3 regions of the Streptomyces sp. NPDC104096 genome follow, and region 3 is predicted to be linked to each of the others. Evidence: riboswitches for the same ligand, from Rfam matches in the RefSeq annotation. Region 3 holds a riboswitch; each other region holds the start of a gene.
What was found. Region 3 has a riboswitch for cobalamin ahead of ACZ60B_RS05410 (ribonucleoside-diphosphate reductase subunit alpha). Riboswitches for the same ligand answer to the same signal wherever they lie in the genome.

Region 1 (3,266 bases), on a different contig from region 3:
CTCCGAGTCCGGCGGCGGCCTCGTCGCCGAAGGCGAACGCGTCCAGCGTACGGGCGTGCCCGAGGCAGACGACGAGGATCACTGCCAGGACGACGGTGCAGAGCAGCACCTGTCCCCAGTCGGCGCCCGTGAGCGAGCCGAGCAGCCAGAAGAGCACGCCCCGGGTGGTCTCGGCGTCCGCCGAGGTGAGGACGACGAAGGAGGTCAGCGCGGAGAACAGCTGCATGGCCGCGACCCCGGACAGCACCACCCGGTCGGCGCTGGGGCCGAGGGTGTGGCTGAGCAGGAGCACCAGGGCGAAGGAGAGCAGCGCGCCGAGGAAGGCGCCGGCCGACAGGGACACCGCTCCCCCGCCCACGCCGAGCACGACCACGGCGACCGCTCCGGTGGACGCGCCGGAGGAGACCCCGAGCACGAAGGGGTCGGCGAGGGGGTTGCGCAGCAGCGACTGCATGACCGCGCCGCACACGGCGAGTCCCGCTCCGCACACGGCGGCCAGCAGGGTGCGCGGCATCCGCAGGTTCCATACGATGCCGTCGCGCAGCGGCGTCGACGTGCCTTCGCCGAGGCCGAGATGGGCCGCGACGGACGCCCAGACGTCGCCGGTGGAGATGTCGGCGGGGCCGATCGTCACGGCCACGGCGATCGACACGAGCAGCGCGATCAGTCCTCCGCCCGTCAACAGCAGGGAGCGGGCCCTCACCTGGCGAACCCGAAGGCACGCAGACCGGCTGCGACCTGCTCGATCCCCTCGATCGTGCGGATGGTCGGGTTCATCGCCTGCCCGCTCAGCAGGACGTACCGCTTCTTCTTCACGGCGGTCAGACTGCGGGTGGCGGGGTTGGACTCCAGGAAGCGGATCTTGGCCGCGGCGGTCTCGGCGGTCTGCTGCTTGCGGGTCAGGTCGCCGATCACGATGACGTCGGGGTCGCGGTCGGCGACCGTCTCCCAGTTGATCTGGGGCCATTCGTCGTGGGTGTCGGCGAAGGCGTTCTTCGCGCCGACCGCGCGGGTGATGACGCCGGGCGCGCCGCAGCAGCCCGCGAGGTAGGGCGACTGGGAGTTGGCGAACCAGTACATGAGGGAGACGTCCGAGGCGTGCAGTCCGGCGGTGGCCGTGCTCACCCGCTGTCCGAGCGAGGCGACGAGCTTCTCGCCGCGCTCCTCGACGCCGAACGCGCGTGCCAGGTCGCGGATCTCCCCGTGGACGGCGTCGAGGGTGAGCGGTTCGCTGCGCGATCCGTCACCGCCGCTGCCGTTGTCCTTGCCCGCCGAGCAGTCGGACGGCGAGACGTACGTGGGCACGCCCAGCTTCTCGAACTGCTCGCGGGTGGCGACCCCGCCCTTGCCGAGGGTGGAGACGAACGAGGCGGTCACGAAGTCGGGTTCGGCGTCCAGGACCTTCTCGAAGGAGGGGTTGTTGTCGGCGAGGCGCGGCACGGACGCGTCGGCCTTCGCCAGGTCCTTCATGACCGGGTCGGTCCAGGTCGCCGTACCGGCCATGCGGTCGGCGAGACCGAGGGAGAGCAGGATCTCGGTGGTGCCCTGGTTGAGGGAGACGGCTCGCTTCGGCGCCGCCTTCAGGGTGACCTGGTGGCCGCAGTTGTCGAGGGTCACCGGGTAGCCGGCGGCGGAGGTCTTCTCGGCTTTCGCGTCGTCGCCGGCGGAGCCGCAGGCGGTGAGCAGCAGCGCGGACGCGAGGAGGAGCGCCGGGGTGCGGAGAAGTGCGGGGGTACGGAGCACGGGCAAGCCTCTGGGGTCGGGGCTCGTACGCGGAGCCTGGCCTACGGACGTCCCTCCGCGCGGGGGCGCGAAGGTGCCAGCAGGTCTTCGGACTCGGGTTCGTCCGGTCGGGGCGCCTTCCCGGTCTCCCAGTGGCGTCGTGCCCCGCCCGTCCCCCTCACCGCTGCGCGTCAGTTCCGGATTCGCACCGGATTCCCTGGCCTCGGGTGTGGCTCGACTGGCCCGCTGAGGCTATCAAGTCCGTCGTACGGTCAGATCGTGCGATCGGTCACGGGGCAGGGAGCGGAGGTGCTGGTGTTCCGGTCGATCCACAGGGGCCGGCCGAGCGGCGGTACGCCCCGCCGGGGACAGTCGGACGGCGAGGCGTTCACAGACGCGGCAGCCCAGGCCGATGCCCCGGGCCCTCTGGATTTCTTCCGGTAATCAATGTGACGGAAGATAAATCCGTCGCCTATTTTCGGCGGTCGAACATTCGAGCCGTATTCCCCCGAGGACTTGCACGGGTATATCGTACGAGTCCGCTTGAAGATCTATTCCCCTTGGGGGCGGCATGGGGGATTTTTCCTCATTCCTCGATCCGACGCATTTCGATCTCCCGCAGCACGATCCCACGTCCCTCGACGGCCTCGATCAACCCTCCGACCTCGCGCCCTCCCCCACCGGCGATCCGCCGGCGCAGGGCGACGGCTTCCACCCGGCGCAGGCCTCCCCCTACGAGCACACGCCGTACGACCCCCACGACCACCAGGACCCCCACGCCTCCCAGGTCCACTTCGGCGCCGGGGACTGCCCTCACTGCGGAGGCCTCGGACAGTCGCGTTGGATCTCCTCCCAGACCGACGAGCCCTGCTGGTACTGCAACCATTCCGGGGTGGCCCCTTGAGCACCGAGATCGGCGGGTGAGGCCGAAATGGATCCCATATCCGCCGGTGTCCTGGGTGTTCTCGCCCTGGGGCAGGCCGCCGGCCACGTGTTGAACTGGTACAAGAGCAAGCGCGACGGATCGTTCCAGGAACAACAGGAATTCCTCGCCGAAGTACGCGAGAAAGAGGCGCGACGTTCTCACAAGAATCTCCTCGCCAGGGACCGCGCGCTCAGGGAGGACCGGAGGCAGGAGGCGGACACCGCCTACGAGCGCGCACTGCACCGGGACCAGGAAATGGCCGCGCGCCACGAACAGGACGCCCGGATCGCACATGAACACACCCTGGAGCGGGACCGCATCCTCGCCGGCACCCGCGCCCAGGAGGCGACCACGGCACACCGACGCTCCCTGGAGCGGGACCTCTATCTGACCAAGCTGCGCATCGAGGAGGCGGACCTGGCCTTCGACCGTGCCCGGCAACTCGCTGTGGTCCAGTCACAGCTACAGGTGAACACCCAGCGGGAGCTTCAGCGCCTGGCCCGCGAGCAGGCGAACAGCCCCTTCGCGGAAGACATCGAGAAGGTGCGCGAGAAGGTCCTGGAGAAGACGGGCGGCGGCAACCGGCCGGTGCTGATCATCGCCCCGTTCCACTACGAGG
Region 2 (3,266 bases), on a different contig from region 3:
CACGGCACCAACGACGCGCAGAAGACGATGGGCATCATCACCCTCGCCCTGGTCGCCGGCGGCGCCATCGCGCCCGACTCCGACCCGCCGGTCTGGGTCATCCTCTCCGCCGGTCTCGCCATCGCGCTCGGCACCTCCCTGGGCGGCTGGCGCATCATCCACACGATGGGCAAGGGCCTGACCGACCTTCAGCCGCAGCAGGGCTTCGCCGCCCAGACCAGCGCCGCGACGGTCATCCTGGCCTCCTCCCACCTCGGCTTCTCCCTCTCCACCACGCACGCCGTCTCCGGCTCCGTGATGGGCGCGGGCCTCGGCCGCAAGGGCGGAGTCGTGCGCTGGTCCACCGCGACCCGCATGTTCGTCGCCTGGGGCCTGACCCTGCCGGCCGCCGGCCTGGTCGGCGCGCTCGCCGAGTCCGTGACGAACCTGGGCGACTGGGGCACCGCGGCCGTCGCCGTCTTCCTGATCGCCTCCAGCGCCGCGATCTGGAAGGTCTCCCGGCGCGAGACCGTCGACCACAACAGCGTCACCGCCTCCGAGGAGCCGGCCGGCGTGGTGACCCAGGCGATCGCCATGGTGGCCCCGCCCCCCACCGGCACGGTGACCGAGAACCTCACGGCCACCATCCCCTCCCCGGCCGCCGCCCCGATGGTCACCGCCGACCCGGCGACGGCGTCGGTCCCGCCGACCGCCGCCTGAGCCCCGCGCACCCGGTTAAGTAAGGAAGCATCGGTATGAACATCGACTGGGCAGCCCTGGGCTCCGTGTTCGGCGTCAGCCTCGTGGTCACCGTGGGTCTCGTGGCCCTGTTCACCCTCGGCATCATGGGTCTCTCCCGCCAGGAGCGGGCCTCCGCGCAGGGCGGCGGCGCCGCGCTCGCGGTGACGGGCGCCTACGCGTGCTTCGCGGCCTGCGCGGCCGCGGTGGGCTACGGGATCTGGCTGATCGTCGCCTGACCCGCCGCCATCCGGCACACCGTTCGCCAAGGGCGGGAAGAACCCACGGGTTCTTCCCGCCCTTGCCGTTGCCCGCGCTTCCCGTTGCCCGCCCGTCTCGTCGGCCGCGCTTCCCACTCGTCGCCCGCCCATCCCGCCGCCCGCCGTGTGTGGGGCTTCACACACTCCTCCGTCCCAGGTCAAGAGCAGGTTGACGGCCCTTCAGGGCCCGTGGTGGACTTCCGGAGCCATCTACGACGACACAAGAGGAAGCCGGTGCGAATCCGGCGCGGTCCCGCCACTGTGACCGGGGTAGCAATCCCCGGGAGCCAGGAACTCTCGCCGTCGGTCTCGTCGAACCAGGGCGTGGACACCCTGAGTGAGGACATGTCGCCATGCTCGGCTGCCGATTGAGTCTCAGCACCAGGTCACTGCCCGGTACCGCCACGATCGGCTGAGCCGGTGCGTGCCGATCGCGTCTTCGCGTACGGCGCCACCGCGGGCCTCCTGGGCGACCTGTTCCTCGGCGATCCACGCCGCGGGCACCCGGTCGCACTGTTCGGGCGCGCGGCCGCGGCCGTGGAACGGGCGTTGTGGCGGGACCACCGTGGCCAGGGCGCGCTGCACACCGTGGTGTGCGCCGGCGGCGCCGTGGCGCTCGGGGCCGTGGCCGCCCGCGCCGTACGTACCTCCGGCGCCGCCTCCGTGGCCCTCACCGCCGCCGCCACCTGGGCCGTCGTCGGGGGCACCTCGCTCGCCCGGGAGGCCCGCGCCATCGGGCGCGCCCTGGAGGCCGGGGACGTCGCGGGCGCCCGCGCCCGGCTGCCGCATCTGTGCGGCCGGGACCCCCAGGCCCTCGACGCGGACGGCGTAGCGCGGGCGGTCGTCGAGTCGGTCGCCGAGAACACCTCCGACGCCGTCGTCGGCGCGCTGGTGTGGGGAGCCGTCGGCGGGGTGCCGGGACTGATCGGCTTCCGCGCCGTGAACACCCTCGACGCCATGGTCGGCCACAAGTCGCCCCGCTACCGCCGCTACGGATGGGCCTCGGCCCGGCTCGACGACGCCGCGGGCTGGCCGGGGGCCCGCCTCACGGCCGCCCTCGCGGCCCTGGCCGGAGACGATCCGCGCGGCGCCGTACGGGCCTGGCGGGCCGACGCCGCCAGGCATCCCAGTCCCAACGCCGGTCCCGTGGAGGCCTCGTTCGCCGGGTCCCTCGGCGTGCGGCTCGGCGGGACCCTCTCCTACGCCGGACGGGTCGAGCACCGGCCCGTGCTCAACGGTGCCCACGGACGGGCCGTCCGTGCCTCGGACATCGACCGGGCGGTGCGGCTGTCCCGGCGCGTCGGCTGGCTCGCGCTCGGCGTCTGCGCCGCCGCGCGACTCCTCGTGAAGGAACGTGACTGATGAACGGTGGTCTCCTGGTCGCCGGCACCACCTCCGACGCCGGCAAGAGCGTCGTCACCGCGGGGATCTGCCGGTGGCTGGTGCGGCAGGGCGTCAAGGTCGCGCCCTTCAAGGCGCAGAACATGTCCCTCAACTCGTTCGTGACCCGCGAGGGCGCGGAGATCGGGCGGGCCCAGGCGATGCAGGCCCAGGCCTGCCGCGTCGAGCCGACCGCGCTGATGAACCCCGTGCTGCTCAAGCCCGGCGGCGACCGCAGCAGCCAGGTCGTCCTCATGGGCAAGCCGGTGGGCGAGATGACCGCGCGCGGGTTCTTCGGCGGGGTCGCGGGCCCGTCCCCCGGGAACAGGCTGCACGGCGGGCGGCAGGAGGCGCTGCTGGGCACCGTCCTCGACTGCCTCGCCGAGTTGCGGAGCACGTACGACGCGGTGATCTGCGAGGGGGCCGGCAGCCCGGCCGAGATCAACCTGCGCCGGACCGACATCGTGAACATGGGCGTCGCCCGCAACGCGCGACTGCCCGTCCTCGTCGTCGGCGACATCGACCGCGGCGGTGTCTTCGCCTCCTTCTTCGGCACGGTCGCCCTGCTCGCTCCCGAGGACCAGGAGCTGGTCGCCGGGTTCCTCGTCAACAAGTTCCGGGGCGACGTGTCCCTGCTCGAACCCGGGCTCGACATGCTGCACGGCCTCACCGGGCGGCGGACGTACGGCGTGCTGCCCTTCCGGCACGGCCTCGGCATCGACGAGGAGGACGGGCTGCGCGTCTCCCTGCGGGGTGCCGTCCGGGAGTCCGCCGTCACCGCCCCCGTCGGCGAGGACGTCCTGCGGGTCGCCGTCTGCGCGATCCCGCTGATGTCCAACTTCACGGACGTGGACGCGCTCGCCGCCGAACCGGGCGTCGTCGTGCGGTTCGTGGACCGGCCCGAGGAAC
Region 3 (3,266 bases):
TGCGCTCGGCGAGGTCGGCGGAGGCCTCGTACGCGGCGAGCATGATCCGCTCGGCGAGACGGGTGGACAGCCGCCTGGCCTCCGGGGAGTCGAAGGGCAGGCGCAGCTTGAAGAAGACGTCCTGGAGACCCATCGCGCCGAGGCCGACGGGACGCCACTTCGCGTTGGAGCGGCCCGCCTGCTCGGTGGGGTAGAAGTTGATGTCCACCACGCGGTCGAGGAAGGTCACGGCGGTGCGGACGGTCTCGTCCAGCCGCTCCCAGTCGATGTCACCGTCGACGACGAAGGCGCCGAGGTTGACCGAGCCCAGGTTGCAGACCGCCGTCTCGCCGTCGTTCGTGACCTCCAGGATCTCCGTGCAGAGGTTGGAGGAGTGGACGACGTGCCCCGGCTCGGCCGTCTGGTTGGCGGTGCGGTTGGCGGCGTCCTTGAAGGTCATCCAGCCGTTGCCGGTCTGCGCGAGGGTGCGCATCATGCGGCCGTACAGATCGCGGGCGGGGATCGTCCTCTTCGCCAGGCCCGCCGCCTCCGCCGCGCGGTAGGCCGCGTCGAACTCCTCGCCCCACAGGTCGACCAGCTCGGGCACGTCGGAGGGGGAGAACAGGGACCACTGCGCGTCGGCGTTCACGCGGCGCATGAACTCGTCCGGGATCCAGTGCGCGAGGTTGAGGTTGTGCGTGCGGCGGGCGTCCTCGCCGGTGTTGTCGCGCAGCTCCAGGAACTCCTCGATGTCGGAGTGCCAGGTCTCCAGGTAGACCGCGGCCGCGCCCTTGCGCCGGCCGCCCTGGTTCACCGCGGCGACCGAGGCGTCGAGGGTCTTGAGGAACGGGACGATGCCGTTGGAGTGCCCGTTGGTGCCGCGGATCAGCGAACCGCGCGAACGGATCCGGGAGTACGACAGACCGATGCCGCCGGCGTGCTTGGAGAGCCGGGCGACCTGGTGGTAGCGGTCGTAGAGGGAGTCCAGCTCGTCCAGCGGGGAGTCGAGGAGGTAGCAGGACGACATCTGGGGGTGCCGCGTACCGGAGTTGAAGAGCGTGGGGGAGGAGGGGAGGTAGTCCAGACGGCTCATCAGCCGGTAGAGCGCGGCGACCTCGTCCACCGAGCGGACGGTGTCGTCCTCGGCGAGGCCGGCGGCGACCCGCAGCATGAAGTGCTGGGGCGTCTCGATCACCTGACGGGTGATCGGGTGCCTGAGCAGATAGCGGCTGTGCAGCGTGCGCAGGCCGAAGTAGCCGAACCGGTCGTCGCCCTCGGTGTCGACGAGCGCGTCGAGCCGGGCGGCGTGGATCCGGGTGAACTCCGCCGTGCGGTCGGCGATGAGGCCTTCCCGGTGTCCGACGGCGACGGACTCGGTGAACGTCGTCACGCCCTGCGAGGCGGCTTCCGCGGCGATGCTGATGGTCAACAGCCGGGCGGCCAGCCGCGAGTAGGCGGGATCGTCGGAGATGAGCCCGGCGGCCGCCTCCGTGGCCAGCTCGCGCAGCTCCGTCTCGTCCGCCCGCGCGGACCGGCCGCGCAGCGCGGCGGCGGCGACCCGGCCGGGGTCGGCGTCGGGGAGGTCGGAGGTCAGCTCGGTCAGGGTCCGCAGCAGCGCGGCACCGGGACCGTCGGTCTCCCTCGCCGGGGTGGCTGAAGCCGGATCGGCTGGCGCGATGGTCACTTGGGGCTCTCCCTCGCTCGGCAGGGGGCCTCGCGGAGGGCAGGGGGCGGCACACGAGCGCACGGGGCGTCGCGTCCACCGGTCCATTCCGCGAGACCCGGACGTCAAGGCACCCGGACCGGACGGCCGGGCGCGCGGTCGGCAGGTCCTCGGACTGGACGCGTGGATGCCCGCCGTGGGGCGGACAAGCACAGGTACACCGTTGCGGGACAGTTCCGGATTCGCACCGGATTCCCCTGCGGCGACAGCGAGCATGAGCATACATCTTGTGCCGGGCTGCGGTGCCACCCCCAGATGTTGTGTCACATCGACTTCGGAGCGTGTCAGTCGGACTCTCCGCGGACGGCGGCCGGAGGCCCGGACGCAGGCGCGGGCGGGCTCCTCGCGGGCCGCGGACGGGCCCGTGACGGGGCTTCCCCCGGGCACCGGCCGGGGACGCGAAGGGGCGGCGGGGCCTTGTCGCCCCGCCGCCCCTCGCCCCGCCGGTGAACCCGGCGGAGGGTGGTTCAGCGTCCTGCGCCGGTGCCGGCGCGCAGCTCTCGACGCGCCGGCGTCAGTGCGCCGATCCGGCCGTGGCAGGCGGCAGTTCCGCCTGTACGCCCGGGTCGCCGGCGTCCGCCGTGTAGTCCTGCGGGCTGGTCTCGTCGACGCCCTCGGGAGCCTTGGCGGCCTTCAGGACGAAGGTGAGGACCACCGTGACGGCCACGTTGAGCACGAACGCCGTCAGACCGATGTAGCCGATCTCGCCGATGCCGGGGATCTCCTTCGAGCTGCCGCCGAAGTGCTTCTGGGTCGGTGAGGCCACCCCGTACGCGGCGAGCGTGCCGTACACCATGCCCACGGCCCAGCCCGCCAGCAGCGCCCAGCGGTGGAACCAGCGGGTGAACAGGCCGCCGACCAGGGCCGGGAAGGTCTGCAGGATCCAGATGCCGCCGAGCAGCTGGAAGTTGATCGCGACCGTCTTGTCCATGGTGAGGACGAAGACCAGGGCACCCACCTTCACCAGCAGCGACACCAGCTTGGAGACCTGGGTCTCCTGCTTCGGGGTCGCGTCGGGCCTGATGAAGTCCTTGTAGATGTTGCGGGTGAAGAGGTTCGCGGCCGCGATCGACATGATGGCCGCGGGGACCAGGGCGCCGATGCCGATGGCGGCGAACGCCACGCCCGCGAACCAGTCCGGGAACATGTTCTCGAAGAGCTGGGGGATCGCCAGCTGGCCGTTGGTCACCTTCACCCCGGCCGCGATCGCCATGAAGCCGAGCAGGGCGAGCAGGCCCAGCATCAGCGAGTACAGCGGGAGGATCGTGGTGTTGCGGCGGATCACGTCGCGACTGCGACTGGACAGGGTCGCCGTGATCGAGTGCGGGTACATGAACAGCGCGAGCGCCGAACCGAGCGCCAGGGTGGCGTACGTCCACTGACCCGCCTCGGGGGGTACGAGCCCGCCCGCACCGGCCGCCGTGTACTTGTCTCCGGCCGCCTTGAAGATCTCGTCGAAGCCGCCGAGCTTGATCGGGATGTAGATGACGGCCACCGCGATCACGATGTAGATCAGGGTGTCCTTCACGAACGCGATCAGGGCGGGCGCGCGCAGCCCCGAGGA

Region 1: another riboswitch for cobalamin. It lies ahead of ACZ60B_RS21250 (ABC transporter substrate-binding protein); the one in region 3 lies ahead of ACZ60B_RS05410 (ribonucleoside-diphosphate reductase subunit alpha).
Region 2: another riboswitch for cobalamin. It lies ahead of ACZ60B_RS36555 (cobalamin biosynthesis protein); the one in region 3 lies ahead of ACZ60B_RS05410 (ribonucleoside-diphosphate reductase subunit alpha).

Annotation. Positions count from the first base shown of each region.
Region 1 covers NZ_JBVJMD010000020.1:24,499-27,764, forward strand. The annotation lists gene ACZ60B_RS21245 (FecCD family ABC transporter permease) at 1-703, opposite strand, end outside; gene ACZ60B_RS21250 (ABC transporter substrate-binding protein) at 700-1,743, opposite strand; cobalamin riboswitch at 1,805-1,980, opposite strand; partial or broken gene ACZ60B_RS21255 (short-chain fatty acyl-CoA regulator family protein) at 1,995-2,145, opposite strand; gene ACZ60B_RS21260 (hypothetical protein) at 2,294-2,626, shown strand; gene ACZ60B_RS21265 (hypothetical protein) at 2,654-3,266, shown strand, end outside.
Region 2 covers NZ_JBVJMD010000061.1:26,380-29,645, reverse strand. The annotation lists gene ACZ60B_RS36565 (inorganic phosphate transporter) at 1-699, shown strand, start outside; gene ACZ60B_RS36560 (hypothetical protein) at 735-956, shown strand; cobalamin riboswitch at 1,151-1,296, shown strand; gene ACZ60B_RS36555 (cobalamin biosynthesis protein) at 1,398-2,339, shown strand; gene ACZ60B_RS36550 (cobyric acid synthase) at 2,339-3,266, shown strand, end outside.
Region 3 covers NZ_JBVJMD010000003.1:208,764-212,029, forward strand. The annotation lists gene ACZ60B_RS05410 (ribonucleoside-diphosphate reductase subunit alpha) at 1-1,663, opposite strand, end outside; cobalamin riboswitch at 1,787-1,930, opposite strand; gene mctP (monocarboxylate uptake permease MctP) at 2,217-3,266, opposite strand, start outside.